2 regions of the Blautia sp. SC05B48 genome follow, and region 2 is predicted to be linked to the other one. Evidence: predicted binding sites of a transcription regulator. Region 2 holds the regulator's gene; the other holds the start of a gene.
The links. Region 2 encodes Rex, which represses fermentation and respiration genes when NADH is low (regulators of the CRP and FNR family bind a similar motif). Its sites were predicted from a motif close to ATTGTTAANTANTTAACAAT; they were not measured.

Region 1: the regulator Rex is predicted to act here: its motif matches at 10,669-10,688, upstream of EYS05_RS16755 (cobalt transporter).

What each region holds. Positions count from the first base shown of each region.
Region 1 is NZ_CP040518.1:3,582,370-3,597,995, forward strand. It holds gene acsE (carbon monoxide dehydrogenase/acetyl-CoA synthase methytransferase subunit) at 1-574, opposite strand, end outside; gene acsC (acetyl-CoA decarbonylase/synthase complex subunit gamma) at 685-2,031, opposite strand; gene acsD (acetyl-CoA decarbonylase/synthase complex subunit delta) at 2,053-2,994, opposite strand; gene acsB (acetyl-CoA decarbonylase/synthase complex subunit alpha/beta) at 3,167-5,296, opposite strand; gene EYS05_RS16730 (ATP-binding protein) at 5,314-6,087, opposite strand; gene cooS (anaerobic carbon-monoxide dehydrogenase catalytic subunit) at 6,132-8,024, opposite strand; gene EYS05_RS16740 (ATP-binding protein) at 8,142-8,912, opposite strand; gene EYS05_RS16745 (methylenetetrahydrofolate reductase) at 9,025-9,957, opposite strand; gene EYS05_RS16750 (CooT family nickel-binding protein) at 9,992-10,174, opposite strand; gene EYS05_RS16755 (cobalt transporter) at 10,239-10,631, opposite strand; gene EYS05_RS16760 (aldo/keto reductase) at 10,978-11,805, shown strand; gene EYS05_RS16765 (NAD(P)H-dependent glycerol-3-phosphate dehydrogenase) at 11,954-12,970, opposite strand; gene plsY (glycerol-3-phosphate 1-O-acyltransferase PlsY) at 12,983-13,630, opposite strand; gene der (ribosome biogenesis GTPase Der) at 13,635-14,960, opposite strand; gene EYS05_RS16780 (DUF512 domain-containing protein) at 14,923-15,626, opposite strand, start outside.
Region 2 is NZ_CP040518.1:3,164,798-3,180,423, reverse strand. It holds gene alr (alanine racemase) at 1-693, opposite strand, end outside; gene EYS05_RS14780 (NAD(P)H-hydrate dehydratase) at 690-2,207, opposite strand; gene EYS05_RS14775 (redox-sensing transcriptional repressor Rex) at 2,269-2,916, opposite strand; gene EYS05_RS14770 (ABC-F family ATP-binding cassette domain-containing protein) at 3,131-5,047, shown strand; gene EYS05_RS14765 (pyridoxamine kinase) at 5,077-5,943, opposite strand; gene pdxR (MocR-like pyridoxine biosynthesis transcription factor PdxR) at 6,036-7,352, shown strand; gene EYS05_RS14755 (precorrin-8X methylmutase) at 7,349-7,990, opposite strand; gene EYS05_RS14750 (cobyric acid synthase) at 7,993-9,513, opposite strand; gene cobD (threonine-phosphate decarboxylase CobD) at 9,498-10,550, opposite strand; gene cbiB (adenosylcobinamide-phosphate synthase CbiB) at 10,578-11,555, opposite strand; gene EYS05_RS14735 (cobyrinate a,c-diamide synthase) at 11,542-12,945, opposite strand; gene cobK (precorrin-6A reductase) at 12,946-14,919, opposite strand; gene cobJ (precorrin-3B C(17)-methyltransferase) at 14,912-15,626, opposite strand, start outside.

The DNA of each region.
Region 1 (15,626 bases), 420 kb from region 2:
GACCCATCTCGGAGAACATCTTGATTGCCTCAAGAACTTCCATCTGTTTGTCCTGCATTCCTTTTACAACAAGGAAAAGCGGATCAAACCAGAGATCCTCTGCTTCCATACCAAGGCCAAGACCTCTCTCAAGCATGTTCTGGCAATGCATCATACGCTCGTCATTGTCTGATGCAACCATACCGGAAGAGCAAAGTGCGATACAGATCGCATCGTTAGCTGCTGCAAGGTCGATATTGGAAATTCTGTCTCCAGCATCTGCAGAGTTTACGATCGGTTTACCTTTGCTTCTGTTGTATACGGAAATACCAGCCTCAATAGCTTTCTGGTTTGTAGTATCCAGAGCAAGCGGAACATTGTCAAACTCAGACTGAAGGAGCTGTACTGCCCATTTCATAAGGTCCTCGCCATCGTTCTCAGCAGGTCCGATGTTTACGTCAAGATATGTAGCGCCTGCATCAAGCTGCTGTTTTGCTCTTTTGATGATCGGCTCAGGATCTCTCTCAGTAAATGCTTTATTTACTGCCGGTGCTGTTGTTGAAAGTCTCTCCCCAATTGTTACAAATTTTGCCATACTCGTGTTCTCCTTTACATATTAGTAGGATATGGCTGTGCAGCAAACCTGCACAGCCGTTTATAACTGCCGGCGATATTGCCGGACAGCTGATTTCTTAAACCTTAAGTTTATGCATCAAGGTCTTTTAAGAATTTCACAAGCTGTACTGCTTCTCTTGGTCCTACGATGATCTCCCATCCAGGAAGCTTAGCCTCAAGATCGCCCTTAAGAACTGCTACTTTACCAGGAATAACCAGTCTTCTGCATTTAACCTTCGGCTCAACATTCTCTTTGATATACTCGGAGATGCTGTTTCCGGAGAATTTACCTGCTGCCCAGGATGTAAGTACGGAAAGTCCGCCTGCATCATTGATCACCAGGTTAAGCGGAACACCGGAACGCTCCAGCTCGCCAGATACTACGAAATATGTAAGAGCAAAGTCTACTGTTGTTACAACGAGAGAATTCTCGTCTGCTCCGTTCAGAGGATAAATGCCCGGTTCTACCTTCATTGGCTTCTGCGGGTCTGTAAATACGTTCTGACGAAGACCGAACAGCGGAAGTGCCTCTGCATATGTCATCTGCTCCATAACGATGATAGAACCATATTTCATAGTAAACATGGAAGCAAGTGCTGCCTGTAAATGTTTGTCACCCTTCGCAAGTTTAACAAGGTTAACGATAGAAGGATAACCAAATGTTCTGTCCTGATTCTTAAGAGCTGCACGACGAACCTGTACAGTATTTGCAAAGGTCTCTTTGATGTCAGCTCCTGTTGTATCAAGTACGAGATTCTTGTTGCCAAGTTTCTCAATAGCTGCTGTAGTATCATATAACTCATTGATGTCCTTACCGGATACACCGAGAACTACTCCTGCATCTGTAGCAACCTTGCTCATTGCCTCGTAGTTGGAAGCGTTTGCTCCGTTAAGAACCGGTTTGCCGTCCTTACATACTTCAAGGGCAGCTTTTGCGATCTCAGGATCTGTACAGCCAAGGATCAGTGTTCTTCCAAGACCTTTAGCCTTCTCTACAAGTGCTGTAAATTTTGCAGCATCTGCATTCTCATCGCAGTTTACATACACAAGCTCTACATGCATTCTCTCACCGATACGATCATAGTCAACGTGTGGGATCTCTGCAAGTTTTGCTTCTACTTCTTCATCACTCATGCATGTGCAAAGTGATACGGCATATCTTGTTTTGCTTACAAATGTCTTCTCATGTCTGAAAAGAACAGTCTCTCCACCAAGTGTAAACTCTCCATCGCCTGTTCCGATCTTGATAGTTTTCATTGGCGGTGCAGTTGCCTCAGAAAGAGATGCTAATGCATCCTCGGACATATGAGGACACTGCTCAATTTTCATAGCGCCCTGTGCAACTTTCATAGAGAAAGCCATACATGTAGGGCATCCACATTCCTTACAGTTTTTCTTTGGTGTTAATTTAAAGATCTGAATACCATTCAGTGCCATAGCTCTTTATCCTCCTATTTATTACGCAAGTGCTTTGATCAGCTTGGAAATTGTCTTAACAGATTCCGGATGTCTTAAGATAACTGCATCAGAACCAGCTGCAAGATCAGCTGCTGCTGTCTCAACTTCCATGTCGATTCCACGCTCGTCCTGTGGTCCCCATGCCGGCATGTCTGCTTCAGAAGCCATTGCCTCTTTAACATTCCATGTCTCAGCGGATACAGGTGTAATAATAGGCATCTGCAGCATGTTATCATTCTGGCCTAAAGCGGCACCTTTGATACGGTCCATAGTGGATACTACGTACTCATATCCATAACCAACTGCTGCACTACCGATATTCATAACGATCTTCTTTGCATCTACACCAAGCTGTGTAGTAACAACGTTAAGCTGTTTAGCAAGGTTGATATCAACGGCAGACTCAGCGCCTACGATCTGATTGTAAGCAAGACCTGCTGCTGCACCGATCGCTTTGTAGTTCTCCTCTTTCTCGGAAAGGATCAGTGCATTTCTGCCCTGAAGAGCCTCTGCAACCTTCGGAAGGAGCTCTGCATCCTTCTCAACATTCTTGCAGCCCTCTACAACCAGTGGACAGTCAACTGCATCTGCAACTTCTTTAACAACTGCGATCAGCTCATCGATAGATTTGTTAACACCGTTCGGGTCGCCGCCCTCAAGAATAAGTGCAACAAAGTCAGCACCCTCCATAGCTGCAGCTTTCTTAGCAATGTCAGCCATTGTAGTAGCGCCTTCATAGTAAGCTTTGATACCTTCAGATACGCCCTCAAGACCCATATCAGAGATCTCTACACCGATCTTCGGGCAGTTCTCTGACTCTGCGTCAAAGGAATAAAATGGGAATGTACAATCCCCACCAATTGTCACAGTCTTATCTCCGCTTCCGATTGTGACAGCATTAATCTTTGCATTGAACTTTTGTGGTTTCTGATTAAACGGCATTTTTCGTTAGCCTCCTTAAAAATAATAATTAAAAACTACAGAGCTTCTTATATTATACTACATAGCACCAGTTATTGGCAAGATGCAGCACTACATTTCTGTTAAAAAATCAACAAACTTTTTAACAGTTTACAGGAGAAAGGATGTCCGCACATCCTTTCTCCTGGATAAATTACATCATTGGATCAAGTCCGAGAGCCGGATGTCCTTTTTCTGTAAGGAATGCAACCAGTGTCTCTGGATCTTCTGCGATCGTCTCATCACCGATCATGTCTGTAAAGTTATCGATTCCGTAAAGCTCTTTTGCAGTCTTATTAAGTCTGTCAGCTACGAATTCTTTCAGCTCTTTCGGCATCCATACGATACGCTCGATACCGCCCTCAGCCTTCATGAACTTCTTGGAGGAAATGAAATGTTTACCATGTCCCATGAATCCAGGTGTCTGAACTCCACCACCTGTCATGGATGCCATCTCAGGGAATGTCATTCCAAGTGGTGTCATACCTGCATACTCACGGTTAGCAATAACAACACCGTTGGAGAATGGCTCGATACCACAGATACACTCGAAGCATCCGCAGGAAGTCATCGGATCCTGCATGATGGAGTACAGTGTAACATGCTCCAGAGCACCCTGGGAGAATTTCTGAACTGCCTCATCAACGTCCTCATAAGAACCAAGATTCTCATCGATCGGACGCTCTTTTGTAATGATCTGGCAAGGACCAGCCGGGTCAAGCTGATGTGTAGCTTTTGCATCCAGCCATGAAACCGCACCGCAAAGACCAAGTCTCTCAGGTGTTACTACACATACGTGGCTTGGTGCGAATGCCTGGCAAAGGATACAGCTGTAATATACGTCAACAGACTCATCTGTCAGAGTATCAAGACGCTCATCACGTTTGTCAAAGATCGGAATTGCAACCTCATGACGGATTCTTGTACACTCAGCAGGATCTGTATAGATAACAACCTCACATTTATCAACAACTGCATCGAACTCATTTTTAACAGATGCATAAAGAACTTCACCGATATGTTTGATTCTGAATCCTGCATTAAATGCGTCAATGCTGATACGAATACGCTGCATATCACGCTGTCCTGTATGGTATACACCCTCGATACAGTTGATGTAGTTGTGGAATTTACGCTCGATAACCGGCTCAAAGTCAGGCTGCATATTCTTACCTGCAACTTTAACAACATATGCAATGCTGTTCTTGCTGCCGAATTCCATCTCATCTACTTCAGGTCCGATTACTGTGATCTTGTGATCCTCGATCTCAGAAGCATCGCAGGTATGTACAAGCTCTGCACAGTCTACACGGGAGCCATCGAACTCAACCTGCATATCTTTACGACGGATGATCTCACCCTCGAATGCAGATGCGAAAGCAACCGGAATATCAATATTTGTGATCTTGATCTTAATATCACGCGCCTCAAGAGAAGTAGCGTTAAATTTACTTACGTCCTCCTGAACGATAAGGCTCTTCGGTACACGGAAGATATTCTCTGTCTCATTTGTAACAACCGGGAATCCAAGTGCGATAGCGCCTGCACCGCATGCTACGATCACATCATCCAGAGGTTTGAATGCGTTAACAAATGCCGGTACACGATCCATTGTGTATTTCATAAGTGTTCCTGCATCTCCAGGTGTTACGTTACCGAAGATCAGAGCTGCACGGATCGCAACGGAAACTACATGAACAACAGATGTAACATCTTTTCCAAGAGGAATAACACGAACGTTGGCACCTGTCTTCATTCCGGCTTCTGCAACCTGATCAATGATTCCGCCAACAAGTGTTACCAGGATACCCTGTGCCTGATAGCTCTTTACAAGAGCAACACCCTCTTCTGTAGTAGGAGCAGCACCAAGGATAACAGCAACGCCTGGGATATCGCCTGTTACAAGCGGTACACCGAGCTCACGGATAACAGCATCACCAAGATGTCCATAGCATGGCTCTTCGTAAGGAGTTGCTCCGTCGATATATTTCAGAACCTCGATGAACTCTGCGCAGAGTGCTGTAGCAACACCGGACATGAATGCATCGTTCAGTCTTTTCTCTCTTGTCATAAGTGTTTTTACAACGCCAAGAGCTTCTTTTAATTCTTTTAATGTTGTAACTTTTGTTCCTGTTACAGCATAGTAGCAAGGAAGGCTGTAAGCGGTATTCGGGAAGCTGACAGCTTTGTCTTCGCCATACTGAGCGATCGCGCCGTCAATAGCACCCTCTGTTAAACCATATACAGCATCGTTTCCGCCGAATACTCTATCAAATAAAGTCACTGTAATACCTCCTATTTTTACAGAATTGAATTCTGATCAATTTTGTCTTTGATTTTTCTGATTTCAGCTGTTACAGTTTCACTGAAATCGTAGGGAGATTTCCCCTGACGATCAGCATCTATAACTTCTGTATTGTAGTGGATCATTCCAAGCAGATCCTCTGCCGGGATCTTACTCCGAATAAATTCCTCATCCTCCGGATTTCTTACCTTATTGGCCACGACCTTAACCTGAGAAACTCCCAGATCCTTTGCAAGACGTTTAACATTCTTATATGTCTGTACACTTCTTGCCCCTGGTTCGATCACTACAATAAATTCATCCATGCTCTCCGTGGTGCCCCGGCCCAGATGTTCCAGGCCGGCCTCCATATCCATGATCACCACATCATCTCTGTGGATCACAAGGTTATTGATCACTCTTTTAAGCATCACATGTTCAGGACAGACGCATCCGCCTCCACCTGTTTCCACAGTTCCAAGGACAAGCAGCTTTACGCCATTACAGGTTTTTCCATAAGTATCCGGAATATCGTCTACCTTTGGGTTCAGTTTATAAAACTGATTCTGGCTGTTGGCTCCGGTGCGTTCTTCTATGAGCTTACGCATTTTTGAGATTGGAACAATAGAATCCAAGGTTTCCTCGTCAAATCCAAGGGCAAGACCCAGGTTCGCATCCGGATCCACATCCGCCGCAAGGACTTTTTTTCCCTCATCTGCGTATAGTCTTGCAAGTGTTGCTGCGAAAGTTGTCTTTCCTACTCCGCCTTTACCGGTTACTGCTATTTTCATTTTACGTCTTCCACCTTTTATAACATTTTAAAGATCGCAACGGATTAGATTCCTAATGCTGTTCTCTTCTCTTCAATTCTCTCGATCATAAGATCAACTAATTTCTCGATGTCTGTCTCTACTGTGTAAGCAGCACCTGTCCATTTTCTTGTTCCCTCTGTAAGAAGCTCGCACATTTCTGAAGAACCGGAAACATATGGATCAACACCAAGGAATGTATCAATACCAGTACCAACTACGTAGTTACCGATGGATACAGCTTTTTCAGACATCCACTCAGGAGCACATCCTACTACAGGAAGCTGATTGATCTGAAGTCCTGAATCTTTTGCAAGTTCAGCAGCCAGGATCATCATACGGGAGATATCTACGCAGGATCCCATATGAAGTACTGGTGGGATATCAGCCAGCTCACAGACACGTTTCAGACCTGCACCGCAGAGATCTCTTGCGGATTTGTCCATCAGACCAGCTTTAGCAGCTGCCTGTGCGGAACATCCGGAAGCGATGATAATGATATCATTTGCGATACACTTCTTCATCAGTTCGATATGTGCATAGTCAGGACGGATCTTAGGATTGTTACATCCAACCATAGCAACAGCACCACGGATAACACCGGAAGTGATGCACTCAAGTAATGGTTTGGTTGTTCCTGTTACATCAACCTGAGAGTTTGTAACACCATCAAGAACTTTAACGATCGCTTCTACTGAATAACCAACAGTAGCTTTCTGTTTCAGCTGTGGGATATGTACAAGCTCAGGTTTTCTGTTCTTGAAGTTATCGATAGCCATCTTAACGATTGCTTTTGCATTTTCTCCTGCTGTCTCAGCGTTGAATCTGATAAATTCAGAATCCGGCATCTGAGCGATCGGAGAAGTTGTAACAAATTTAGTATGGAAGCATTTGCTCAGAGGTCCTAATGCAGGGAAGATACACTGAACATCAACTACGATCGCCTCGCAGGCACCTGTCAGCACTACGTTCTCCTGCTGCAGGAAGTTACCAGCCATCGGAACACCACGACGCATAGCTACCTCGTTAGAAGTACAGCACACACCGGAAACGGTGATTCCTTTTGCTCCTACAGATTTTGCATAATCGATCATTTCTTTGCTGTCTGCATACTCACAGATCATCTCAGAAAGACTCGGATCATGTCCGTGTACAACAATGTTTACATTCTCTTCAACCATTACTCCAAGGTTAGCCTCTGTATCAATCGGCTTCGGAGTTCCGAATAATACATCAGAGAACTCTGTTCCCATCATGGAACCGCCCCATCCATCAGCCATACCGCAGCGAAGAGACTGTTTTACAAGTGCCTCCGGAAGAGATGAACATCCCATATGAGACATATGCAGGGAGCTTGCAACCTCACGGTCGATAGCACGTGGTGCGATTTCGTTCTCGATCAGTTTTTCTTTCTGTCCTGCAGGCATTCTGTCAAGGAATCTCTGATATCCGAACGGTTTACCATACTCCATAAGACCGATCTCAGCCATCTCATGAGCCAGATCATAGATATCCTTGCCTTCTGTTTCCACGCCCCACTCTTTAGCGATGCGAAGCAGTTTCTCAGGATCTTTTACCTGATAATTTCCGCCCTCTTTTGCACAGTACAGTGTATGGCAGATCTCACGACCATGATCGGAGTGAGTAGCTGCACCACCGGCTGTAAATTTAAGGAAGTTTCTTCCTACGATACCATGGGCATCACATCCGCAGACTCCTCTTGGAGCCTTCGGTGTAATACGACACGGTCCCATTGCACAGATACGGCAGCAGATACCCTGCTCACCGAATTTACAGTGCGGAGTCTGGTTCTTTGCACGGATCTGCCATGCATCTGCTCCTACCTTTGCACCTGTCTCGAGAAGACGGGCTGTAGCGGCTTCAAATTCCTCCACTGTAGTTAATTTGAATTCACTCATTATAGACCTCCTTTAATAGCACATCTATTTTTATTTTTCTTTTTATAATAAGCCCAGGGCAGGAACCCATCCCCACCCATGGGTTATTCTCTTTTATAAAAAAAGGTTTATATTCCATTATAAACCTAATTTATCGAAAATTTCAAAAGCTGCTTTTCTCATCGGATTATCCTCAGGAAGAGTAACGGTTGGTTTACCATCGCAGTCATATTCATAAACTGCCTCATCCTGTGGTACCACACCGATCAGATCGAGACCCTGATTCCGGATCTCCTCAAGGATTCCTGGATTCAGTTCTGCTTTTGGCGCGCGGTTGATAATAAGACCCACTCTGGAAGGCTTCATATCGCATTCCTTAATAAGTTCTGCGATCCTGCCAACTGCCTGTACACCTCTTCTGGAACAGTCACTCACAAGGATTGCTGTCTCCATGCTCGGAAGGATTCCTCTGCTGATATGTTCCATCCCTGCTTCATTGTCCACAACAATATATGGATAATTCTTCTGGTATTTGGCAAGCTGTGCCTGAAGCAGACCGTTTACAAAGCAATAGCATCCTTTTCCCTGGGTTCTTCCCATTACAAGAAGATCGTAATCATCTTCCTCAGCAAGAGCATCCTCGAAACGTACCTCTGCATAATCTGCCTTGGACATTCCTTTGGGGATCGGGCTTTTCTCTGTCATCTCAGCATGTGCGATCTCCTCACGTACATCGCCAAGAGTTGTATCTACTTCTACACCAAGAACCTCGTTCAGATTTGAATTGGCATCTGCATCTACCGCCAGTACAGGTCCTTTTTTCTTTTCGCAGAGATACTGGATCAGCATTCCGCATAATGTAGTTTTTCCAACGCCGCCTTTTCCGGCGACTGCAATAACATGTGCCATAAAACGGGCACCTCCTGATTCTATATCTGTTATGCCGGCGCATAAGGGAGGTGCCTGATACTGTTCTGGCACCTCCGCATCGTGCCGGAATTCTTATTTATTTCGTTGATGATTAGATAAGTGTACGAAGTCCGGATCTGTCAATGATCTCGGATACATCTTTCCATTTGTTTAATGCATAAAGATGGATACCGTCAACACCAAGAGCGCGATACTCATCGATCTGTCTGATGGTGTATTCGATTCCTTCTTCTTTGAATCGTTTAACCTTGTCCTCATAGAACATGTCAAATGGTTTACCATCAGCATCTTTAGCGTTAAACGGATTCGGGAACAGCCAGTTCCTGGAAATCAGCCTGCAAAGCTCACTGTCCATTACACAGCCGTTACGTGAAAGAGCCATATTAATGGTAGCTGCCTGGTCCAAGATCGGCATTACGCCAACATCTACAGGCATTGTCACTCCAGCCTCGCGGATAGCGTCCAACCAGTATTTAAACTGTTCCATATCCCAGCAGAGCTGAGTCATGATATAATCAGCACCATTGTCCTGTTTCTGTCTCAAAACAGCAATATCAGCATCCAAGCTTCTGCATGCGATATGGCCTTCCGGTGAACCGGCTACTGCGATCTCAAACTTATCGCCAAATTCATCACGGACAAATTTAACAAGGTCTGTCGCATAATTGAAGTCTCCGCAGGTTGTTGTCTCACCAAGCGGAATATCTCCTCGAAGTGCCAGCATATGGTCAACGCCATCTGCCAGATACCGTTCCAACTGCTGTCTGATTCCTTCTTTTGTGTTCTTGATCACTGTGAAGTGTGTTACAGGAATAGATCCTGCATTCCTGATCATCTGGCATACTTCCCTGTTGGCTCCGACATTTCCGCCGCCGGCACCGTATGTACAGGAAATATACTCCGGTCTATACTTCATGAGATGTTCAATGGTTCCCGGCAGATTTGCCATGCCTTTTTCCGTCTTTGGCGGAAAAAGTTCAAAAGAAAGCAACATTTTTTCTCTCATTGCTTCAGATAATTTCATCGATCGTCCCTCCACATCTTACGTCTTGATCATATCAGTTACACTGCAGTTTCACGATGCTGTTTGCAAGATCCACCATAAGGATACTGCCTTCTACCTCACGCTCATCTCCCATGATATCACGAAGGATCAATTTATTTCCGTCTACATCGATCCGGCTTACATTCTTAAAGATCACAGAATTATCTTCTTCCTTATATACTGTTGCAAGACACATAATCATTCCTCCAAATAAGTGGCGTCATTTAACCACTATGCTGTCAAAACTATTCTGTCAGTTTTTATTTCAACTCTTCCTTAACAAGTGTAAGGGCAAGTCCAAGCCTCATATTACCTTTCTGAAAATCTGCTACTGCCTCTTTGATCGTCTTAGCAGCTGCATCCATGTTAAGCTTCTTAAGATTGTCAGCCATCTGATCAAGTTCTGCAGCATGATGCTCGTTATGCTGCAGCATATAGGTAAGAAGCGCTACAGTCTCATTCTTGCAGTCACCATTCTCACAGGAACCGCAGTGCCCATCACCGTGTGTATGACAATGGCTGTCTCCTTCCGCATGGCTGTGTGTATGACTGTGAGTCACACCATCCTCATGGGTGTGCTCATGTGTATGTTCATGGCTATCTGCATGTCCATGCTGAACAAGATTGCCATTCTCATCTTTGATTAAATGCATAAATACCCCTTTCCTGTATCCGCCGTGCGGACACTCTCATGACAAGAATTTATCAATTAAATTCATTATACATCTTTTCACTGTTATTATCAAGAAAATAATTATAAAAAATAGCCAAAATTATATGCTGTTTTTCCTATTTTTCCAAAAACTTTGACAGTAAATTAACTCGATTGTTTCATTTTTAACGAAGTTAGTTTCTTCAAACCATTACTCTTTACCCAATCTGCTTTCCTGGCCAAGTCTAAGCTTTATCACTTTTGTAATATAATTGATGTGATTCTTTCATATTTTTGTGCTATAATAGCAAAAGCATGGAAAGCAGAACATACAAGGAGGAATTATTTTGAAAAAAACTGTTTTTCTGAACAACGACAGAGAAATGCCTCTTCTGGGGCTTGGCGTATACAAGTTGCCCGATGACGTACAGGCCGAAGCAGCCGTCACATCTGCTATTTCCGCCGGCTACCGCATGATCGATACCGCTTCTGTTTATAAAAATGAAGAAAGCGTTGGACGTGCCATTGCCAAATGCGGAGTTCCCAGAAAGGATCTTTTCATCACCAGTAAGATCTGGAACAATGCGCAGCGTCTCGGCGATGTCCAGGGAGCATTTTCCCGTAGCCTCGACCGTCTGAAAGTCAGTTATGTAGATCTCTATCTGATACACTGGCCGGTTCCCGGCTGCTATTTAAGCACCTGGAAAGAGCTGGAATCCATTCTTGACTCCGGACGTGCTTTAAGTATCGGCGTCAGTAATTTTGATATCCGGCATCTGGAAGAGCTTCGTAAGATATCCGGGATTATTCCTGCTGTAAACCAGATCGAGTGCCATCCTTTGTGTTACCCTACTGAACTGATCGAATACTGCAAGGCTTTCGGTATTCAGGTACAGGCTTATGCTCCTCTGGCAAGAGGTGCATATTTTGATAATGATGTAATGTGTGTTCTGGGGACCAAATATGCCCGGACACCTGCTCAGATCGGACTTCGCTGGGCAATACAGAAGGGAATTTCTGTCATTCCGAAATCCATCAACCCGGAACGAATCCGTAGCAATGGAAACATCTTTGACTTCAATATCGAGGATGAAGATATGGCGATCATCGATACACTGAACGAAGATCTGCATACTTCTCATGTTCCGGAAGATCTCCGTGATATTCAGTTTTAATTTCCATAATAATGCAAAAAGATATCTGCCAGATTATAAGTGATCTCCTGGCAGATATCTTTTTTTCTTTTCACCTGATATGGTAATCCTATAATTCTGCGCTTAGTATTTCACATGTCTGAAACTGATAAATACTTGACTGATCCGCTCACGCATTTTCCCACGGAAGCATGGGCGTTTCCACTTTTTTATCACGCAGCATCAGGTCCATTACTGCTTCCGCTGCTGATTTTCCTTCAAACAGTACGCGGTTCACTTCCGTTATGATAGGCATCTCCACCTCATATTTCTCTGCAAGCTCTCTTGCAGCTCTTGCAGAATAAACGCCTTCCACAACCATCTGCACTTCTTTCATAGCTTCTTCCATCGTATATCCCTGGCCGATCAGGTATCCGGCCTTTCGATTACGGCTATGCTTACTTGCACAGGTCACGATCAGGTCTCCGATCCCGGACAGGCCGTAAAAGGTCTCCATCTGCGCACCCATTTTTTTGCCAAGTCTTCCTATCTCCGTGATTCCCCTGGTAATCAGTGCTGCCTTGGTATTATCTCCATATCCAAGGCCGTCGGCAGTACCTGCTGCCAGTGCGATCACATTTTTCAATGCTCCGCCAAGCTCTACCCCAAGAATATCCGGTGTTGTATACACACGGAACACAGGGCTCATAAAAATGCTCTGAAGGTATTCCGCAGTTTCCTGTGAATGTGCGCTGATCACACAGGTTGTAGGAAGTCCGCGTCCTACTTCTTCCGCATGGCTTGGACCGGAAAGTACGGCTACATTACCCTGCGGGATTTCTTCTTCGATCACCTCACTGAGTGTTTTCAGTGTCTTTTCCTCAATGCCTTTTGCAACATTGACAATCTTCTGATCCTTGCAGACAAACGGTGCCATCTTGTGTGCAGTACTCCGGATATACGGGGAAGCTACTGCCAGAACTGTTACATCCACGTCCTTAAGTGCACGCTCCATATCCGTCAGGACATCGATTTCATCCGGAAGCCGTACCCCCGGAAGCCTGTCAGGATTTTCTCTTTTTTCCCGGAGTTTCCGGGCATTCTCCGGTCTTGCTGACCAGAGAAGGACTTCATGGCCATTATTATGCAACAGGAGTGCCAGGGCTAATCCCCAGCTTCCCGAACCCAGTACGCTGATTTTTGCCATAAATCTTACCTCTTATTTTTTATTCTTACTGCTTAAAAACACCTTATTCTCTGTTCCATGAAACAGTCTTACAATGTTTGCCCTGTGTCTGTAGAACGCCATTGCTGTAAGAACTGCCATCACAATATAAAGCTCAACGGTATGCGGCTGATCCATCCCATATTTTCCCATATGCCCAAAAGCAAGGACCAGGATAAAAGCCACCGCATATGCACTGAGAGAGCAAAGCGATACATAATGAGTTGTAAAGAACAGCGCAAAAAAGACAACTGCACATACAATAAATATCCGCCAGTCAAAAGCAATGATCATGCCCACAGAAGCAGCAATTCCCTTTCCGCCACGAAATTCCATAGAAATCGGAAAATTGTGTCCAAGGATACATCCTAATGCCGCATAAAGGATAAGAAGCGGAAGGATACCATTCATGGAATTTCCATAAACCATTCTTACGATCACAATAGCCAGTACACACTTCAGGCAGTCTCCCAGCAGTGTGATCGCTCCCGCCTTCTTTCCAAAGGTCCGGAAGGCATTCGTAGTACCAGCATTCCCGCTGCCATGCTTTCTGATATCTGTCTTGTGGATTTTTCCAATAATATAGCCTGTCTGAAAAAGCCCGCATACATAACCGATAACAAGACAAATAATACGTTCCATACTTTTATTCCTTTTCCCCGCGCTCGCGGATGATAAATTTCAGAGAAGTTCCAGAAAATCCAAAAGCATCTCTGATCTTGTTCTCCAGATATCTTACATAGGAAAAATGCATCAGTTCCTTGTCATTGACAAAGATAACAAATGTCGGCGGTTTTACCGCAACCTGTGTCATATAGAAGATCTTCAGTCTTCTTCCTCTGTCAGACGGCGGCTGCTGAAGAGCGACTGCCTCAGAAAGGATCTCATTAAGAACACCTGTCTGGATACGGAGTGTCTGATTTTCGATAACTGTATCGATATTCTCGAAAAGCTTCGGAAGTCTCTGACCTGTTTTTGCAGAGATAAAGATGATCTGCGCGTATGGCATAAAGGAAAGGATCTGACGGATCTTTTCCGTATGCTTGTAGATGGTCTTGTCATTTTTCTCAATGGCATCCCATTTATTTACCGCTACGATAATACCCTTTCCTCTGTCATGAGCGATTCCTGCGATCTTAGCATCCTGCTCGGTAACACCCTCGGAGGCATCGATCACAACTACAACCACATCTGCGCGCTCTACAGCCGTCACAGTACGGATAACACTGTAGCGCTCGATCTCTTCTTTTACCTTACCCTTGCGTCGAAGTCCTGCGGTATCGATAAAAATATAATCTTTTTTGTTCCAGGTAACCTTTGTGTCAATAGCATCACGTGTGGTTCCTGCAATATTGGATACGATCACACGCTCCTCTCCAAGAAGCTTATTGATCAGAGAAGATTTTCCCACGTTCGGCTTTCCTACAATGGCGATCTTCGGAATATCATCCTGATCTTCCTCTTCACTCTTATCCGGGAACTCTTTGATCACCTCATCCAGCATGTCTCCAAGGCCTTGTCTGTTAGCTGCGGAAATCGGGATCGGTTCTCCGATTCCAAGATTGTAAAACTCATATACATCCATCATATATTTCTGGTGGCTGTCTACCTTGTTAACTACAAGACGTACCGGCTTGCCGCTGCGGCGGAGCATGTCTGCCACCTTGGCATCGGAATCCACAAGACCCTGGCGGACATCTGTGATAAAAATGATCACGTCTGCCGTATCAATGGCGATCTGTGCCTGCTCTCTCATTCTGGAGAGGATGATGTCGCTGCTGTCCGGCTCAATTCCACCTGTATCGATCAGGGTAAATGTCCTGTCAAGCCATGTGACATCTGCGTAAATCCTGTCACGGGTTACTCCCGGTGTATCCTTTACTATGGAAATATTGTCACCTGCCAGAGCGTTAAACAGAGTGGATTTGCCTACATTAGGCCTTCCCACTATTGCTACTACTGGTTTGCTCATAAATCTGTCTCCTTCTTGTTTGTTTATGTTCCGGAGGGTAGATCACGGCTTCCACCAGATCATGTCCTCCTGTGTCTACGATTACAATTTCTGTGTTCAATGCTTCCGAAAGTTCTTCCAGTGTCATGTCATCCAGAAAAATCTCCTCATCACCTTTCAGCATGCTGCATGGGATCAGAAGCTTCTCTCCAAGGTCAAGACCGGAAAGCTGCTCTTTCAGATCCTGCCCGGTGATCAGACCGGACACTGTGATCTTTTCACCGAAAAAACGATTCTCGATGGTTGTGACCGAAATCTGCACATTGGGATATTTCTTCTGGATCTCTTTTATATGGCGTGCGATAAAAGGCGCCGCCAGTTTTCCTGTGGCGATCCTGCCTGTCACCTTACGGTCGTCACCGGAAAGCCCCTCCAGCGTTTCTTTTACTTCTGTTTCCAGAAGCCTGAGCATTCCCACACCATTCTCAAGCTGCAGATATCCATCATATTCATCCTCACAGGGAAGCTCCCTGTCTGCCAGAATATACCATTCGTCTGAAGCATGGATAAAATGGATCCCATATTTCTCCATCATGATCTTCTGCCAGCGTTCGATCTGCCCCAGGACTTTTTCAGCATCTTCCTTATTAAAAGGTTCCAGAGGATAAAGACCTTTTCTGTATTTGG
Region 2 (15,626 bases):
AATACCGTAAATGGTGATGCCGGCACGAACGACATTGAGATTTGCTTCCGGAACACGGATGATACCTGCACTGTTGGAGCAGTGACGTACCGGAATATGAACACCTCTTTTTTCCAGAAGCTCTGCAAAACGGAGATAACGGTCCAGCTGCACCAGTGCAGGAGAACGGTCGGTCTCATCCGCCCTGGCAAAATGGGTAAACATTCCCTCGATCACCAGATTCGGGATTTTTGAGATTTTTTCGATCTTTATCGCATTTTCCGGAATATCCGCATATCCGATCCTTGTCATTCCCGTATCCAGAGCCAGATGAATATGTACATTTTTTCCAATGCGTGCACCTGCTTTTGCATATTCTGCCGCTGTATTAAGATCCGATATGGTGATCCGGATATCATTGGCTGCAAGCTCCTCATAATATTCCTCAAATACAAGGCCAAGGATCAGGACAGGCTTGGTGATCCCTGCATGCCGAAGCTCCAGTGCCTCCTCTGCAGTAGCTGTTGCAAATCCCCAGATATAGTCATAGTCCTGGATCAGACGGGCAATAGCTCTGGCACCATGGCCATAACCGTCTGCCTTGATCACAGCGATGATCTTTGTCCCTTCTTTGACATTTTTATGCATTTCCTCAAAATTGTGGGCAATGGCATCCAGTGATACCAGTGCTTTTACTCTCTCGTATTTTTTCATAATCCCGACTCCTCTTCACCTATAGCTAATGCCTTGGGCAGATATTCTATGATATCTCCTGCCAGCATACTGCGCTTTCCTTTTTCAGCGGCTGCAAGATCACCGCAAAGTCCGTGAAGATAAACACCTAACGCGGCCTTTAAAACCATGGGAGGCTGTTCCTCCGTTTTCAGATACATACATAACACTGCTGCCAGGATCCCGGAAAGCACATCTCCGCTTCCTGCAGTTGCCATTCCGGAATTACCGGAAAGATTCAGATACATCTGGCCTTTTTCATCTGCGATCACCGTACATGCATCCTTCAATACGCACACAGAGCCTGTTTCCGCAGCACATTTCAGTGCAGTATCTGCGATCTCATGCTGAATCTCCTGGATCGTTCTGCCACTGAGCCGGCTCATTTCTCCGATATGCGGTGTCAGGACTACATGCTCTCCCAGATACTGATACCATTGTGGATGTGCAGCCAGAAGGTTCAGGCCGTCCGCATCCAGGATCAGCGGCTTTTTCTCCCGGGCAGCCGCCGTGAGAAACCACTGTTCTCTCTCACGGCTGGCCACTGATGTTCCAAGTCCCGGTCCGATCACGATCACATCACACCAGGATAGAAGCTGTTCATTGGATTCCTGATCAAAGCGGCTGCAGACCATAGCCTCCGGAAGGAGTATCTGCAGTGGGATCCTGTTGGCTTCCACAGTCTGGATCTTTACCATTCCCGCACCGGCACGAAGTGCTGCACTGGCGCTTAAATAAGCGGCTCCGCACATTCCCTCACTTCCGGTCACAAAGAGCACTTTTCCGAAGGTACCCTTGTTTCCGCCGGGATCACGTTCCGGAAACAGCTTCAGATCTTTATTTTCCAGACAGGCGGCAGATGCAGTCACAGCTTCCTGTTCATAGATCCCGATATCGGCGGTAACGATCCTTCCTGCATACAGTCTTCCCGGATAAAAGCAAAGACCTCTTTTCCGGTAGGCAAATGTAACAGTCAGATCGGCGCTGAAGGCAATTCCCATTTCCAGGCCAGTATCTCCGTTCACTCCTGACGGGATGTCAACTGCGATCTTTTTGGCCCTCGCACTGTTCATCTCATGGATGATATCAGCATAATGCCCCTCGATCGGACGCGTCAGGCCTACCCCAAACACGGCATCTACTATAGTAGTATATTCACTCCACTGCGGGTTATTCACCTCAGGGACACGATAACCGGAAGCGATCTTATACTGAAGAGCTGTCTCTCTGGTCATTTTATCTTTGTTTCCGACCATATAAAACTCTGCCCGGATTCCCTTCAGATGGAACAATCTGGCAACAGCGATACCGTCACCGCCATTATTTCCGCTTCCGCAAACTACCAGGATCCTTTCGTCCTTCTGGAGATACTTTTCTGTTTCCTCTACCACCTTCAGTGCTGCCCGCTCCATCAGAACCTCGGAGGGAACTCCGATCTCACGGATCGTTGTGGAGTCCAGATCCTTCATTTCTGCGCAGGTAACAAGCTTCTTCATTCTGTCTTCTGCCTCCCCTCTGTCATAGAGAAAGCTGCCGTTTCCGGCAGCTTAACAATTCTTACTTATCCACATGTTCCTGCCTGTATTTGCTGAGATTATAAGACAGTGTCATCAGACTCTCGGAAAGATGAACGTTCTCTACGATCACATCATCCGGTGTCTCAAGATCAAGATGTGCAAAATTCCAGATTGCCTTGATTCCGTTCTCCACCAGAATATCTGCCATTTCCTTGGCTTTATTCTTGGGAAGTGTCAGGATCGCGATCTCCACGTTATTCTCTCTCAGGAAAAACGGAAGCTCACTGAGCATCTGGATCTCAAGTCCACGGACTGCGATGCCCTCAAGCACAGGATTTACGTCAAAGATACCAACAAGCCTGAACCCGCGCTTCTCAAAATCCACATAATTGGCAAGTGCCTGTCCCAGATTACCGGCTCCCAGGATGATCATCGGATGAACAGTATCCAGTCCCAGGATCTTACCGATCTCTGTATAAAGATAGTGTACATTATAGCCATACCCCTGCTGCCCAAAACCGCCGAAATTATTAAGATCCTGACGGATCTGAGAAGCTGTGGTATGCATCTTCTTACTTAATTCATTGGAAGAAATACGTTCTACATTATCTTCCATCAGCTCTCCTAAGTAGCGGTAATAGCGTGGCAGACGCTTAATCACCGCTTTCGAGATTTGTTTTGTCTCCACGATAGTTTTCCTCCTTACCTTACACTAGGTTAATTATAACGAATTGACATTTTCCTGTCAATTAAAGTTGTCTATTCTGTACAAATTTCTTTATATTTTTTCTAATAATTGATTTTTTCTTTGAAATCCCGGCAGTTTCCGTTATAATAGGTGGAGGATTTTTCCCTGTTCAGACATAAACAGGGGTGATTCTTTATACAGGAGGACAGTTTTTATGATTTTATCATGTCAGAATATATGCAAGGCCTTTGGCGAAAAAGTAATTTTAAATGATGCATCCTTTCACATTGAAGACCGTGAAAAGGCTGCTCTGATCGGCTGCAACGGTGCAGGAAAGACCACACTGCTGCGGATCATCATGCAGGAGCTTTCTGCTGATTCCGGTACCGTGGTGCTTGCCCGGGATAAAAATATCGGCTATCTTGCCCAGTACCAAGATATCCACGGACATCATACCATCTACGAGGAGCTTCTTACCACCAAGCAGCACATCATCGATATGGAACGCCGTATCCGCAATATGGAACAGGAAATGAACACGGTGACCGGTGATGAGCTGAACCGTCTGATGGAAACCTATACCCGCCTGACCCATCAGTTTGAGCTGGAGAACGGATACGCTTACAAAAGTGAGCTGACCGGTGTCTTAAAGGGTCTCGGCTTCACGGAGGAAGATTATGACAAGCAGATCGAAACTCTTTCCGGCGGTCAGAAAACACGCGTGGCGCTGGGCAAGATGCTTCTTTCCAAGCCGGATATCCTGCTTCTGGATGAGCCAACCAATCACCTGGATATGGAAAGCATCTCCTGGCTGGAAACTTATCTTCTGAATTATCCGGGAGCTGTTTTTATCGTCTCCCATGACCGTTATTTTCTGGATAAGGTGGTCACCAAGGTCATTGAGATCGAAGCCGGACAGACCCGCGTATACAGCGGCAACTACTCTGCCTATGCTCTCAAGAAGGCTCAGCTTCGTGACGCACAGTACAAGGCATACTTAAATCAGCAGCGGGATATCAAGCATCAGGAAGCCGTTATCGCCAAGCTGAAATCCTTTAACCGTGAAAAATCCATCAAGCGTGCGGAAAGCCGTGAAAAAATGCTGGACCGTGTACAGAGGATCGAAAAGCCTCTTGAGCTCCAGGACCGGATGCGTATCTCGCTGGAACCACGGGTGTTAAGCGGAAACGATGTGCTCCACGTGGAAGCGCTTTCCAAGGCCTTTCCGGGACAGACCCTGTTCTCCGATATCTCCTTTGATATCAAACGCGGCGAGCGTGTGGCACTGATTGGAAACAACGGAACCGGAAAGACCACCATGCTGAAGATCATCAACGGTCTTATTGAGGCAGATGCCGGCAAATTTTCCCTTGGTTCCAAGGTGCAGATCGGTTATTACGATCAGGAACATCATGTTCTGCATATGGACAAGACAATTTTCCAGGAGATCTCCGATACTTATCCGACTCTCACAGAGACCGAGATCCGAAATATGCTTGCTGCATTTCTTTTTACCGGAGATGATGTTTTCAAGGAGATCTCCGCACTTTCCGGTGGAGAAAGAGGCCGTGTTTCCCTTGCAAAGCTGATGCTTTCCGAAGCCAACTTCCTGATCCTTGACGAGCCTACCAACCATCTGGATATTGCCTCCAAGGAGATCCTGGAGGAAGCACTGGTCAGCTACACCGGTACAGTCCTTTATGTATCCCATGACCGTTACTTTATCAATCAGACTGCGACCAGGATCATGGAGCTGACAAACCAGGCAGTGGTAAATTACATCGGTGATTATGATTACTATCTGGAAAAGAAGGAGGAGCTGACCAGTACCTATGCACCGGGAAGCACTTCTCCGGAGGCACCTGCCGAAGAAAAAGCGGTTTCCGAGAACAAGCTTTCCTGGCAGCAGATGAAGGAAGAACAGGCAAAGAAACGAAAACGAGAAGCCGAGCTGAAAAAAGTCGAAGCCCGTATCGAAGAGCTGGAAACAAGAGACAGTGAGATCGACGAAACCATGGTCCTTCCGGATGTCTGCACCAATGTAGCGGAATGTACAAAGCTGAGCCGCGAAAAAGCAGCTATCGCTGAAGAACTGGAAGAGCTTTATGAAAAATGGGAAGAGCTGGCCTGACGGTCAGCTCTTTTTATTCCCTTATGTTTTTATGGAAGCAGCATGCCAAGATGCTGTTCAAAGCATACACCATCGTTACGGTCTGTTCCTTCCTCCACCGCATCCCGGATCGATGCCGAGATAAAGTCCACGGCCAGCTCTGCACAGGTTTTCATGGAATATCTTTTTACCAGCCCTGCACTGAGCACGGATGCAAAAAGATCTCCTGTCCCGGAATAGCTTCCTCCTGATTTCTCTGCAAATACCCAGGAGCTGTTTCCGTTTTCCAGGACAAGATTCCCCATTTTCAGAGGCTGCCCCTCCTCCCTGTGATCCACTCCGGTGATCACAACGGCAGGAAGTGAAAATTTCCGGGCAAGTCCGCACCCGATCTCCCGGATCTCTTCCATCCGCCGGGCCTCTGATGCCTTTTGCAGTTTATTCCAGATCTCCTCCATTTTTTCTTTTCCGTAGAGAAGAAGGAGGGCTTCCGTAAGGTTCGGTGTGATCACATAGGAACGGTGTGTCAGTTCGCAGAACCGGCTGCGGAGCTCTTCTGTATAGATTGGATAAACCGCGCCGTCATCCCCCATCACCGGGTCTGTAAGGATCAGAGTATCCTTCCCTGCAAACGCATCCATAAATTTCAGGATCCTGTCTGCCTGCTTATCATCAGAAAGAAATCCTGTATAGATCCCATCCGGAAAAAATCCTCTTTTTTTCCACTGCTCCATATATAGTTCCATATGCTCTGTGAAATCCTCACAGAAATAACTTTCATAACCGGTCTGGTTGCTTAAAACAGCGGTGGGAAGTGGACACGCCTGGACTCCCATCACCGAGATCACCGGGATCGCTGCTGTCAGTGAACATTTCCCCAGCCCGGAAAGATCATTGATCACTGCTATTTTTTTCATGGTAATTCTCCAGTCTTGAGTTTTTTTCTGTAATATTATAGAATGAACTGTCAGGTTTACGCAATCATTTTTGGAAGGAAATCATCATACTTATGTTAAATATATCTGCAGAACACAAAAAAGAACACCTATATCTGGAGGTTTATCACTATTACCGGAAGCTGATCATGGAAGGCCGTCTCCTTCCCGGAAGCAAAATGCCCTCCCTCCGCAAATGCGCCCAGGAGCTGAAGCTGAGCCGTACCACCATCGAAAATGCCTATCTTCTGCTGGCAGCAGACGGCTATATCATCGCCAGGGCACAGAGCGGCTATTATGTCACCGGCATTGCTTCCAGGCAGCATCTGCTCACCCCCAAAAAACAGGATAAGGATATCACGCCCTATCTATACGATTTTGCCTCTTCCGGTGTTGACCGGGAAAGCTTTCGTTTTGATCTGTGGCAGCGTTACATCAAAAGCGCCCTCCGCCAGGGCGACCGTATGCTTTCTTATGGCGAACCCCAGGGCGAAAGCGATTTCCGGGAGGTTCTCGCAGACTATATCCGGGAACGCAGAAATGTGATCTGCTCCCCGGATGACATTGTAGTAGGGGCCGGTCTCCAGCCCCTTCTCCAGATTCTCTGCCCTCTGATCCATGAACGGAAAACCGTTTCGTTCCCTACACCGTCCTTCACCGCATGCAGCACCATCTTTCAGGATTACGGATTTGATGTCCATTATCGGGACAAAAGCTGCGATGTGATCTATGTTTCTCCTGCTCACATGACAAAATGGGGCGAGATCATGCCGGTAAAACGACGCCTGGAGCTGATCCGTCATGCGGAGATCAATGACCATCTGATCATTGAGGATGATTTCGAAAACGAATTTGTTTATTTCCAGAAGCCAACGCCTTCACTTTTTGGTCTTGCAGGCGGTGAAAACGTTGTCTATATTGGTTCCTTTTCCAGGCTGCTGCTGCCCTCCATCCGTGTCAGCTTCATGGTACTGCCACGCTCTCTCCGGGAAAAATATACAAAAAAAGCAGCCTTTTATAATCAGACTGCTTCCAAGGCAGAACAGATCGCACTCTGCCAGTTTATCCGCGACGGGCATATGGCTTCCCAGACAAGAAAACTCCGCCGCCTTTATTCCCAGAAACTGAAGGCTCTTTCCCAGGCTGTCCGGGAGACCTTCGGCCAGGACTGCCAGATCCAGACAGGAGCCGCAGGAACCAGCCTTGCCCTTACTCTCCCCTGTTCTCTCACAGGCAGTGAACTGACAGACAGAGCCCGGAACCGTGGTCTGGGACTGGAGGTTCTCAGAGAAAACGGAGCCGAGGTCACCCTGGTCCTCTCCTGCTCCTCCATTCCATCCAAGGATTTTCTGCCTGCCTGTCAGCTTCTGAAGGAGGTTATCGGCTCCTAATCTCTCCGGTTATCGATCATGTAGAGCAGGGCATTTACAATGCACGCAGCAATGTTGCTTCCACCCTTGCGTCCTTTTGCCACAATATAAGGCACATCTGCGTGCATGATCAGCTCCTTTGACTGCACAACATTCACAAATCCTACCGGCACACCGATGATCAGCTCAGGAGAAAGCTTTCCGTTCTCAATAAGCTCATAAAGACGTACCAGTGCGGTAGGTGCGTTTCCGATGGCAAAGATCAGCTTTTTATCCATCTCTGCTGCCTTGTCCATGCTGGCTGTGGCTCTGGTAGTCCCGTTCTTTTTTGCAAGGGCAGCCACATCCTCGTCGGACATGAAGCAGTAAGCCTCACCGCCGTAGCGGGCAAGTGCACGCTTGTTGATCCCGGCCTTTGCCATCTGGGTATCTGTGACGATGCAGGCACCGTTGCGGATGGCGTCCATTGCCTTCTCCACTGCCCCCTCCGAGAAGCAGAGATTTTTTGCATAATCAAAATCTGCGCTTGTGTGGATGCAGCGTTTTACGATCAGCTCGGTTCCCGGGATCAGGGGAGTATCCCCAAGCTCTTCTGTGATGATCTCAAAGCTTCTTTTTTCGATCTCCAGGGGTTTTACATTTTCAAGCTCTACTTTCATTTCTATTCTTCCTCCGTAATCCCATTTTCCAGTATCTCATAGATTTTTTTCATATCCAGATGCTTCCGCAGCTCTGCAGCCAGGATATCATACTGCTGTTCCTTAAATGCCGCAAAATCCACGCCTGTCATATTTTCCACATCAATACCTTTTTTCTCGCCGATCACGCGTATGATCGCCTCTGCAGATGCTTCCTTATCAAAAACGCCGTGGATATAGGTTCCGCACACATTTCCCGCAAAAGCACCCTCTTCTTTTTTCTTACCGCTGACGCTGTCTGTGATCTTCGTTGCTGTTCCTGCATTCTCCTTCAGGATACTTTCGCCCATATGGATCTCATAGCCCTCGATCTCCGCACCGGAAAGAGGAGCAAACACACCGGACAGCTGACCGAAATGCCCCTGCACCCTGGTCCTGGTTTTCTTTTCGGCAAATACCGTCTCCATGGGAAGAAGTCCCATCCCTTTCATGGAACCGCCATTTTCAACTCCATGAGGGTCACTTAAGGTTTCACCCAGCATCTGATAGCCACCGCAGACACCAAAGATCAGCTTGCCTCTGGAGGCTTCCTTGAGAACTGCTGCCTCCATTCCGCTTTCCCGCATCCAGATCAGATCACCCATGGTGTTCTTGGTTCCAGGAAGGATGATCATGTCCGGAGAGTGAAGATCTCTCGGGTGTTTAACATAACGGAGAGAAACTCCGGGAATGCTCTCAAAAGGATTAAAATCCGTAAAGTTGGAAATCCTTGGTGTACGGATCACCGCGATATCAATGACACCGGCTTCCTGCTTCCGGTCAAAACGCTCCGTCAGGCTGTCCTCATCCTCCACCTGGATATCCAGGTAAGGCGCCACACCCACCACCGGGATCCCGCTTCTTTCCTCAAGCATGACAACACCAGGGTCCAGGATAGTCTTGTCTCCGCGGAATTTGTTGATGATCAGACCCTTTACCATAGCCTTCTCATCGTCCTCCAGAAGCTCCACCGTACCGATCAGCTGGGCAAAAACACCTCCACGGTCAATATCACCCACAAGAAGGACCGGTGCCTTGGCCATCTTTGCCATCCCCATATTTACGATATCCTCATCCTTGAGATTGATCTCGGCAGGGCTTCCCGCACCTTCGATGACAATGATATCATTTTCCGCTGCAAGAGCGTTGTATGCCTTCATCACATCCGGAACCAGGGTCTTCTTATATTTGAAATAATCCCTGGCACTCATAGTTCCAAGAACTTCTCCGTTTACGATCACCTGGGAGCCTACATCATTGGTAGGCTTCAGAAGAATCGGATTCATCAGGACAGACGGCCTGATCCCGGCTGCCTCTGCCTGCATGACCTGGGCCCGCCCCATCTCAAGGCCATCCTCTGTGATAAAGGAATTCAGTGCCATATTTTGTGATTTAAAAGGAGCCACACGATATCCATCCTGCTTAAAGATCCTGCAAAGTCCCGCAGCCAGCAGGCTTTTTCCGGCATTGGACATGGTTCCCTGCACCATTATTGCTTTTGCCATAATATACCTCCCTCAAGTACTTCGATCAGTTTTACATTTTCTTCATGGCGCTTTACCGCGATCCGATAATACCCCTTTGTAAGTCCCGGATAATTGCTGCAGTCACGGATCAGGATCCGTTTCCGCAAACAGAAGTCAAACAGCTCCTCCGGTCCTTTAAAGAAAATATAATTTGCTTCCGACGGAAATACTTTATACCCAATGCGGACCAGCTCATCCTTCAGCCACTGTGCCTCCCGAAAAACAAGCTGTCTTCCCTCCTCTACATATTCCGTCTCTGTAAGTGCCTGGAGCCCGGCTGCCTGGGCCATGGTGGAAACATTCCATGGCTGAACACAAAGCTCCATCCTTTCCATCAGCTTTCTGTCAGAACAGAGGCCATAGCCCAGCCGCACCCCAGCCATGGCATATCTTTTTGTAAATGCCTTCAGGATAAAAAGATTATTGAACCCGGAAAGAGAACGCTTCAGAGAATACTCTTCCGGGTCCTTTACAAAATCAAGGAAACATTCATCTACCACCAGCAGGATATCCAGTTTTCTGCATTTTTCCAGGATCTTTTTCAGAAGCCTGTGGGGGATCAGCATGCCGGTAGGATTATTGGGGTTGCATAAGAAGGCCATATCCAGTCCCTTATGGAGGATATCCAGATATGCCTCACTGAGCACAAAGCCGTCATTTTCCGTCAGCATGTAATATTCCAGTTCACAGCCTGTGCTGACCAGAGCCTGTCCGTATTCTGCGAAAGTAGGCGCCGGGATCAGAGCCCTCCTTGGCTTTACTGCGTGACAGAGCGTGAAGATCACTTCTGCTGCTCCGTTACCGCATATTACCTCTTCCGCTTTTACACCTTCCGATTCTGCGATCCTTTCCCTGAGAACGCCGCATCCCACCCGGGGATACTGTGCAATATGATCCAGACTGTGGATAATGGCCTGCTTCACACTTTCCGGTGTTCCCAAAGGATTCAGATTTGCCGAAAAATCCAGGCAGTCTTTATGTTTATATACGTCTCCTCCATGTATGTGTTTTGTCATTGGTCATTCTCCTGTCTGTATTTATTGTTACCTTAATAACCCGAACCGGATGCCCGCACTGAGCAGTCCAAAAGCCACCACACCCAGTATGGATGCCGCGTACATCAGCCGGTTAGCTCTTTTGATATCCTCCGGCTCCACAGGACGGATCGGATCCCCGATCGTGGGTTTTTCATATAATTTTCCGAAATAATATGCATTTCCCGCAAGCTGTACATCCAGCGCTCCGGCCATGGCAGCCTCTGTCTGGGCTGAGTTGGGGCTTGCATGATTTCTCCGGTCACGTTTGTAGATCTTTGCCGCGTTTTTTATATCCATTCCTGTAAAAACAGTTCCTGCCACCATCAGCCATCCGGAGATTCTGGCAGGGATATAATTGGCCACATCATCCAGCTTTGCCGCAACACGGCCGAAATAAAGATATTTGTCATTTTTATATCCAAGCATGGAATCCATGGTATTGATGCCCTTGTACAGAAACATCAGCGGCACCCCGCCGATAGCCATATAAAGCATGGGGGCGATCACGCCGTCGGATGCATTTTCCGCAACGGTTTCCACGGCAGCCTTTGTCACGCCGGTTTCCGTAAGCTCTCGGGTATCACGGCCTACGATCATGGACACCGCATAGCGTGCCTCGTCCAGAGTTCCATTTTTCAGCCGGTCATAAACCTTCATACTCTCATCCTTCAGGGAACGGGTGGCAAGAAGCTGATAGCACCAGAAAACCTCCAGCACAAATCCGGCCACCGGCAGATACCGGTAAAGATAATAAAGCACCAGAAGCGGCACCCCGCCGCTGAACAAACAGACAAGCACTACGATCAGAAAGCCTCCTGTCAGCTCACCACCGTGATTTTTCGGAAAAATCTTCCGGATCGCCTTTTCCAGCACTGCGATCAGATTGCCGATGACGCAGATCGGATGATAAAGCCATCTGGGATCTCCGATCAGAAGATCCAGCACAAATCCTATGACCAGTGCAGGAAGACTATATTTCAGCATCTTTTTTCTGCCTCCGTTCCTTCTTATATTCCAGTGCGTTCTTCAGAAAACGTGCCGGAACCCTGGGATTTCCGTAATAATAAAGATGAGGAAATCCTGCCATCAGCCTACCCCGGTCATGGATACAATCCCATCCTCTTTTAGATGCCGGCTTTGCCGCATGAAAATCCTCTCCGCAATCTGTGGAATCAAAATAATGGAATTCATGGGCAGGGATCTTACCAAGTCCGGTATCCTGTTTTTCCGTAAGGGTGATATAGCCGAACCGGTTCAGCTTCGGTGTCCGGTAGGCCCTTCCAGGGATCACCCCGCAGACTCTGCGCTGCTTTCCTTCCATATCCTCCATCTCCTGATGAAGATACATGAATCCGCCGCATTCTGCCAGACAGGGCATTCCGTCCAGGATAACTTCCCGGATCCGGGTGCACATTTCCTGATTATCTTCCAGCGCCTCCCCGTTTAATTCCGGGTAACCGCCGCTTAAAAGAAGCCCGTCCAGATCCTCCGGAAGCTCTCTGTCATGAATGGGTGAAAAACGCACCAGCTCCGCTCCCATCTGCTCCAGAAGATTTAAATTATCCGCATAGAAAAAGCAAAAGGCTTCATCATCCGCCACACCGATCCGTACCTTTTCCTCTGTCCGGTATCCGAAGGCAGTATCCTTCTGTATAAGCATTTCCGGCTCCGGCGCCGCAAGCTCCGGTGCTCCCCCTGCAAGCTCCAGGATCCCATCGATATCCAAAGTTTTCTCCAGCACCTCGGAAAGCTTCTGCAGACGGCTTTTCAGCTCCGGGATCTCCTCCGGAAGCACCAGTCCCAGATGACGGCTTTCAATCACACAGTCCTCCACCTTCGGAACATATCCCAGTACCTTTACGGAAAGCTCCTCTTCCAGAAGCTTTTTCATTCTGGGATACAGCATGGGAGACATCTGGTTAAAGATCACGCCGCAGATATGGCTGTCCTTTTTGTATTCCAGAAAGCCCTTTACATAGGCAGCCAGGGAAACACTCATGCCACGGCTGTTTACGATCAGGATCACCGGTGTATCTGTGGTGGAGGCCAGATCATAGGCACTGGCTCTGGAGGTGATCCCTCCTACACCGTCATAGTACCCCATGACTCCCTCCATCACTGCAATTTCACAGTCCGATGCGTTCTTTGCCAGAAGATACCGGATCCTGTCTCCATCTGTAAAAAACGTATCCAGGTTTCGGGATCTTGTACCAATCACGCGGCTGTGGAACATGGGATCTATGTAATCCGGGCCGCATTTAAAAGAAGCTACCTTAAGGCCACGGTTCACCAGCGCCTGAAGAAGCCCGCAGGTGATCAGGGTTTTTCCGCTTCCGCTGGCACCTGCCGCAAGAAGTATTCTCGGGATCTTCACCTAAATCTCCTCCCCTCTTCCGCTGCAGGAAATGATATAGATCGGATTCTCACCCATCATCATATGATACCTTCCGATAGATTTTGATCTTGCCGCAGACAGCTGTACGATATCCACATCTGTCAGGCTGAAATCTCGTATGGCATTCATGGCTTCCGTCACGGTCTCCAGAGTGATACAGTTGATCACGATCCGTACTTCCGGATTTTTGTCCAGAAGAAGCCGGATGATCTCATTCATGTTTCCGGAAGACCCGCCGATAAAAGCATGCGTCGGAGCAGGCAGCTCCACCATAGCTTCCGGTGCGGTACCCGATACGATCTCCAGATTATCTGCGGCAAATTTCCGCCTGTTCTCCTTAAGAAGAGCAAGGGCATCCTCCTTTTTCTCAATGGCATAGACCTGCCCCTTCCAGGCACGCAGTGCCATCTCAACAGAAACCGAGCCTGTGCCCGCTCCCACATCATAGCAGACAGAATCCTCCTGAAGGCGAAGCTTGGACAGCGAAACCGTACGTACCTCTTCCTTTGTCATAGGCGCCTTTCCACGGAGAAATTCCTCATCACAGATCCCGTGAACTGCGGGCAAAGGTAATGCCTTTTCATTGCACGCAGTTACCACGCTTAATGCATCTCCCCGGTATTCTGTAAGATCTGCTGCACTGGCATGAAAGATCTTTTCATTTTCGTAGGAAAGATTTTCGCCTACATAAAGAGTCACATCCCCCATTCCATACTCAACCAGACGAGAAGCCAGACGAGCTACCCCATCCTCTGTCCCCAGAATGGAAAAGACCTTGGGGTTATGTCGGATCAGGGAGATCAGATTGCAGTCTCTTCCATGAGCGCTGACGATCCTGGCATCATCCCAGGAAAGACCGATCTTCGCCATAAAATAAACAACAGAAGAAATCCCACAGATCACCTGGACATCACCATCCAAAAGATCCATCAGCTTCCTTGCGCCGCTGTAGAAGCCCACATCTCCGGAAAGGGCAATGGCAACGGTACGGTACTGCGGATGTGCCTTGATATACTCCACGATCTTATCACTGCGGTACTCATGGAGAACCACCTGTCCGGGCCTCTGTACGGCATCTGTCATACGCTTTGCACCGATCAGAAGCTCCGCCTCATCAAAGGCCTTCTTTCCTTCCAGGGTCAGGGTTTTTTCCGCGCCCATGCCGATGCCCACAAGAGAAACCCTCTGTGACAGGGTAAGGCCGAACAGCTTTGCCAGAAATACCCTTGCTTCCGGCAGGGACAGACCCTCCTCCCGCAAAGGTCTTCCGATGATCACAGGTGTGACGCCGCAGCGCTGACAGGCCTCCATCTTTTCCGGGAATCCACCTGCCAGACCGGTATCCTTGGTGACCAGATAGCTGCACTGGAACTGTCGAAGCATCGCTTCGTTGATCTCTGTGGAAAATGGCCCCTGCATACCGATGAGATGTTTTCCCTCGATCCCCAGCTCCGCACAGGAGCTGATCACAGAAGGGATGGACAGCACCCGGGCAAAAAGCCTCTCCTGGTAATCCGGGATCACTGTAAATTTAGACAGCTCCTTGCTTCCTGTGGTAAGAAAAATGTTCCCCTCTGTGCCGGAAAGAAATTCTGCCGCCTTCTCCGTGCTTTCCACATAGATGGCTTCACGGTTCTTCTCACTCGCCGGGCGAAGAACACGCTGATAACGGATATTTCCGTTCTCACAGGCAGACCGGATATTTTTTGTCACCTCTGCCGCATAGGGATGAGTGGCATCCAGAACGATCTCTGGCGCTTCCCTCCGGAAAAGCTCCTCCATATCTTCGGTTTTCAGCCTTCCGGCGCTGACATGGAGAAATTCATTTTCCTTCAGAAGGGATCCGCCATATTCCGTAGCTGCACAGGCATAGACCGGAACATGATTTTCCGCAAGGAACTCACAGAGTGCGTAGCCCTCGGTGGTCCCTGCAAAAACAATGGCTTTATACATTCTTATATCCCCTTGGTGTTACCATCTTGCCGTTTACATTCTTAGTCTGTGAATTTCCCACAAATACGGTAGTAAACATATCCACTTCTGTATCACGAAGCTCCTTCAGTGTCATAACCTGTGCAGTCTCGCCGTCACGTGCGATCTGGGCAACCGTGCCGCAGACAGTGTCCGGGGACTTGTATTTCATCATCAGATCACAGGCCTTCTGAAGATAATCCTTACGTTTTCTGCTGGACGGATTGTAAAGGCATACCACAAAATCCGCCTGTGCTGCTGCCAGAAGCCTTGCCTCGATCTTCTCCCACGGAGTCAGAAGATCACTTAAGCTGATCAGGCAGAAGTCATGGATCAGCGGTGCACCCAGCACTGCGGCGCCGCCTGTAGCTGCTGTCACACCCGGGATAATGATCAGCTCCACATCCGGATAGTTTTCTCCCACCTCATACATCAGACCTGCCATACCGTAAACACCGGCATCCCCACTGCAGATCATGGAAACGGTTTTTCCTTTTTTTGCCTCATCAAAAGCAAGTACACAGCGGTCTACCTCTTTTTTCATCGGCGTGGTCATGAACTCTTTACCTGCAAAATACTCCTTTACAAGATCCACATATACGGTGTAACCGATGATCACATCACTTTCATTTAATGCACGGATCGCTCTTCCAGTCATCTGGTCATACGCACCCGGGCCAATTCCTACA